DNA from 2 places in the Kocuria sp. UBA1838 genome. Region 1 is predicted to be linked to the other one. Evidence: predicted binding sites of a transcription regulator. Region 1 holds the regulator's gene; the other holds the start of a gene.
The links. Region 1 encodes HspR, which represses chaperone genes until heat shock. Its sites were predicted from a motif close to AAGTTGAGTCNNNNNGACTCAACTT; they were not measured.

Region 1 (2,198 bases):
CCAAGGACGCATCCCAGGCGGACATCAAGAAGGCTTACCGCAAGCTGGCCCGCGAGTACCACCCGGACCAGAACCCGGGGGATGCGGCCGCGGAGAAGAAGTTCAAGGACATCACCGAGGCCAATTCGGTGCTGTCGGACCCCGAGGAACGCAAACAGTACGACGCGATCCGGGCCATGGGTTCCGGGGCGCGGTTCACCGCCGGTGGCCCCGGTGGTGCGAGCAACGCTGGCGGCGCCGGGTTCGAGGACCTCTTCGGGGGTCTGTTCAACGGCGGCGGTGGCCGCAGGAGCTACTCCACCTCCGGGGGTGGCGGGTTCGAGGACCTGTTCGCGCAGTTCGGCGGCCAGGGCGGCAATTCGCGGTTCGGCGGGGGCTTCAGTGGCGGCCAGGGCGGATTCGGCGGGGGTCAGGGCGGATTCGGTGGCTACCAGGCACCGCCCGCCAAGGGTGAGGACATCCACACCACGACCACGATCCCGCTGCGTTCCGCGTACAACGGCACCACGGTGAAACTGCGCCGGGGCAACGGCCAGTCCACCACGGTGCGCGTGCCCAAGGGCGTCAAGGATGGGCAGCGATTGAAGATCGCGGGCAAGGGACACTCGGGGCCCGGTGGCCACGGGGACCTGTTCGTGACCGTCAAGGTCAAGGAGCACCCGTTCTTCACCCGCGAGGGCCAGGACGTGCACGTGGACATCCCGGTGACCGCTGCGGAGGCCGGACTCGGGACCACCGTGCAGGTGCCCACGCTGGACGAGGGCCACGTGACCGTGCGGGTCCCCGCGGGGACGTCGTCCGGGCACCGGATGCGTGTCAAGGGCAAGGGCTTCACGTCCGGGTCCACCACGGGCAACATGATCGTGACGGTGCAGATCCAGTTCCCGGCAGACCTGGACGATGCCGCACGGGAAGCACTGCAGGAATTCGCGCGGGCCACCGAGGACTTCGACCCCCGCGCGAACCTGAGCGAGGAGGCGGCGCTCTGACATGGCCATCGACTTCACCCAGCCAGTGTTCGTGATCTCGGTGGCCGCGGAGCTCGCGGACATGCACCCCCAGACTCTGCGCCAGTACGACCGCATGGGTCTCGTGACCCCGTCCCGGGCCTCCGGGCGGGCCCGCCGGTACTCCCAGCTGGACGTGCAGAAATTGCGTCAGATCCAGGAGCTCTCCCAGGAGGGCGTGTCCCTCGAAGGGATCAAGCGCATCATCCAGCTCGAGAACCAGGTGCAGGCGCTGCAGACCCGGGTCACGGAACTGTCCGAGGAACTCGAACGGGAGCGCCGGGCGCGGCAGGAGCGGGACATGATCTTTACCGCCGGTTCCGCCGGGGATGTGGTGCGCATGGCCCGTGGCACCCGGCGCTCACCCCGCAAGGTGTCCCAGGCGCTCATGCTCTACCGCCCGGCCAAGCCCGAGGCTGCGGCCACCGGCCGGGACGCCATACTGGGCCGGGATGCGGCCCCGGGCCGGGACGCGGCGTCCGTGCGGCGGGATGCGACGTCGTCGTCGACCACGAAGCTGCGCGGCTCGCAGAAGTAGACGACCCGCGAACGGCGAGATCCCCGCGGCTCCTCTCGGGAAGGGCCGCAGGGATCTCGTCATCCGGGGTACCGGGAAGGACTACTTCTGGATCGTGTTGCCGTCGAAGAAGTCGTCCGTGGTGGCGTTGGGGTGCTTGGCCAGCGGGGTCACCTTGACGTTCATGTACGCGAACATGGGGAACCCGGACAGGACGGTCTGCAGCTCGTCGTTGTCCTCGACGTCGTAGATCGAGTAGTTGGCGTATTCGCCCACCACGCGCCAGATGCCCTTCAAGACACCCGTGCGCTGGAGTTCACCGGAGTAGGCCTTCTCGCGGTGCTGGTAATCAGCCTTGGTCTCGTCGGTCATCGATTCCGGGAAGACCACGTCCATGCGGGCCAGGAACAACATGCGGGGCTACTTTCTCTGGGGGTCCGTGGAGGGTGCGTCGGGTTCCACCCTAGGCGCTGCCGCGCGCTCGCCGGGGTGTACGACGTCGTGCGAATCGGTGAACTCGCCCGTCTCGTAGTCGTAGGCCACGGGGTTGCCGTCCTCGTCCGTGCGCCGGTACCACTCGGTGACCTCCGGGGCGCTCGAGTCGAAGTCCGCGCCCGCCGCCCACTTGCTGTCCGGGGCGCGCTCCACCGAGAACGTGAAGTCGTCCCCGTACT
Region 2 (2,198 bases), on a different contig from region 1:
GCGTACTTCAGCGAGTTGAACAACCGGATCGACGGCGGTTTCGATCCCGAACTCACCGAGGTCACCGGCCCGGAGGACGTCACTCCGCCGCACGGGGATTTCTTCCTCATGACGGATTTGGTCACGGGCTCGGTCATCGCGTGCGGCGCGGTGCGCAAACTCGACGACGACCGCGTGGAACTGCGCCGGATCTGGGTCACCCCGGAACACCGCGGACAGGGCCACGCGCGCACCCTGGTGCGGGCACTCGAGAACAAGGTGCGCGCTTTCGGCGCCACCACGGCCGTGGTCTCCCTCAACGAGGAGATGACCGAGGGGATCGCGATGTTCCGCAAACGCGGCTACGAGCCCGTGGATTCCTTCCACGACGCCACCACGGCCTCGGTCTTCCTGGCCCGCCAGTTGTAGCCCCACCGATCGCAGGCCAGCAGTCATAAACCCGCAGGGTATGAACCCGCCGAGCGGTGAACCTCAGTCGCGGGCCTCGCGCGTCTTCTTCTGATTGGCCTTGTCGATCGCCTCGACCAATTCGTCCTTGGTCATGTCCGAGCGTCCCGTGATGTCCAGTTCCTGGGCGAGTTCGTACAGGTGCTCCTTGCTGGCGTTAGCGTCCACCCCGCCGGCGGTGTCCTCCGAGTTCAGGCCGCCCTTCTCGGCGCTGTCGTCCGAGGGCCCGTTGTGCTCCTTGGGCTCCCAGTGGTCCCCGACCTTCTCGTAGGTGTGCTTGACGGCCGACCACGCGGTGCGCGCCGCCCGGGCGTCGTCGTGGTATTCCTCCTGCGCCGAGTCGTAGGTCTGCGCGAACGTGTCCTGTGCCTTCTCGTCCGAGCGTTGCAGCGTGGACGGGATCTCGTCCTGACGCGCGTGGCCGTTCTTCTTCGCCTTGGGCACGGGGGCCTCCTCAGAGCGTTCGGGTGTCACTGGTGGCTCGATCCTACGCGCCGCCGACGCCGCTGCGACAGGCCCGCCCGCTGCTTGAGTCAGTGCCACTCAGCTTTCGTGCGTCAATGACTAGCACTTCCGCCGACAGCCTGCTACATTAGACGTTGTTGAGTCACAGAGACTCAAGAAACGTGATGGCTCCACGCGGGTAATCGACCGGTTCGCGGGGCACAGCACGTGGGTGCCGCAGAGTGAAGGAGTAATCGTCATGGCTACATTCGACCCGTTCTCCGAGGTCCAGAACTTCGCCAACCAGGTCCTCTCCGGCCGCAACGGCCTGGAGCAGATGCCCATGGACCTCTACCGTCAGGGCGCCAACTACTACCTTGCCGCGGACCTGCCGGGCATCGATCCCACGAGCGTGGACGTGGACGTGGACGGTCAGCTGCTGACCATCCGTGCGCAGCGTCGTCTGCCCTCCGCGGAGAAGGACACCAAGTGGATCGTGCGCGAGCGCCGCAGCCACTCGTTCGTCCGCCAGCTCAACCTGGGCCAGGGCATCGACACGGAGAACATCACCGCCGCGTACGACAACGGCGTGCTGACCGTGACCATCCCCGTGTCCCCCAAGTCCCAGCCGCGCAAGATCCAGGTGGCCACCGGCCAGGAACACCACGACAACGTGGTCCTGGAGCACGACAAGGGCTCGGACGAGGACCGCTCGCAGAACGTGCAGACGGACTCCGAGGGGTCGCAGGACTAACCAGAACCTAACAGGGCCGATCAGGACCGACCCTTCACCGGCACTGACCGGCGAATCCACCCGGTGGGAACAGGCCTGCTCAATCGGGGGCTCACCGCCCCATGACATGACTGTGCCCCGCAGGTCACCCTGCGGGGCACACTCATGTTCACGACGGGGTCAGCGGTTCATCCACCGCACCACGTGGTCGAGGTCCTCGGACGCGCGCGACGTCCAGACCATGAGCGCGTACACGTGCGGTCCGCCCTCACAGACCACCGCGGTGGTGTCCACGTTTGCTCGCACCAGCTCGGCCACGAACTCCATGGTGTCCGGGTAGAGCATGTCCCGGTCACCCTGCAGCACGAACGTGCGGGGCAGTCCGCGCACGTCGCCGAACGCGGGGCTCACCATGGGGTCGGTGACGTCCCGTGTGCCGGCCCACCAACGAGCGGCGGCCCGAGCGCCGTCGGTACCGAGCATGTGGTCCGCGTCCCGGTACGCCTCGATCTGGGGGTTCGTCACCGTGGTGTCCACCCACGGGGCCATGAGGATCAGACCCGCCACGCCGAGA

Region 2: B3I25_RS08755 (Hsp20/alpha crystallin family protein) is a predicted target of HspR. The motif match lies at 973-997, and genes of this name have one in related genera.

The regions. Positions count from the first base shown of each region.
Region 1 covers NZ_DDIY01000017.1:241,855-244,052, forward strand. Annotated here, with positions in the region: gene B3I25_RS10200 (DnaJ C-terminal domain-containing protein) at 1-989, shown strand, start outside; gene B3I25_RS10205 (heat shock protein transcriptional repressor HspR) at 991-1,545, shown strand; gene catC (muconolactone Delta-isomerase) at 1,627-1,938, opposite strand; gene B3I25_RS10215 (BCCT family transporter) at 1,945-2,198, opposite strand, start outside.
Region 2 covers NZ_DDIY01000016.1:130,403-132,600, forward strand. Annotated here, with positions in the region: gene B3I25_RS08745 (GNAT family N-acetyltransferase) at 1-408, shown strand, start outside; gene B3I25_RS08750 (ChaB family protein) at 472-891, opposite strand; gene B3I25_RS08755 (Hsp20/alpha crystallin family protein) at 1,151-1,645, shown strand; partial or broken gene B3I25_RS08760 (MMPL family transporter) at 1,805-2,198, opposite strand, start outside.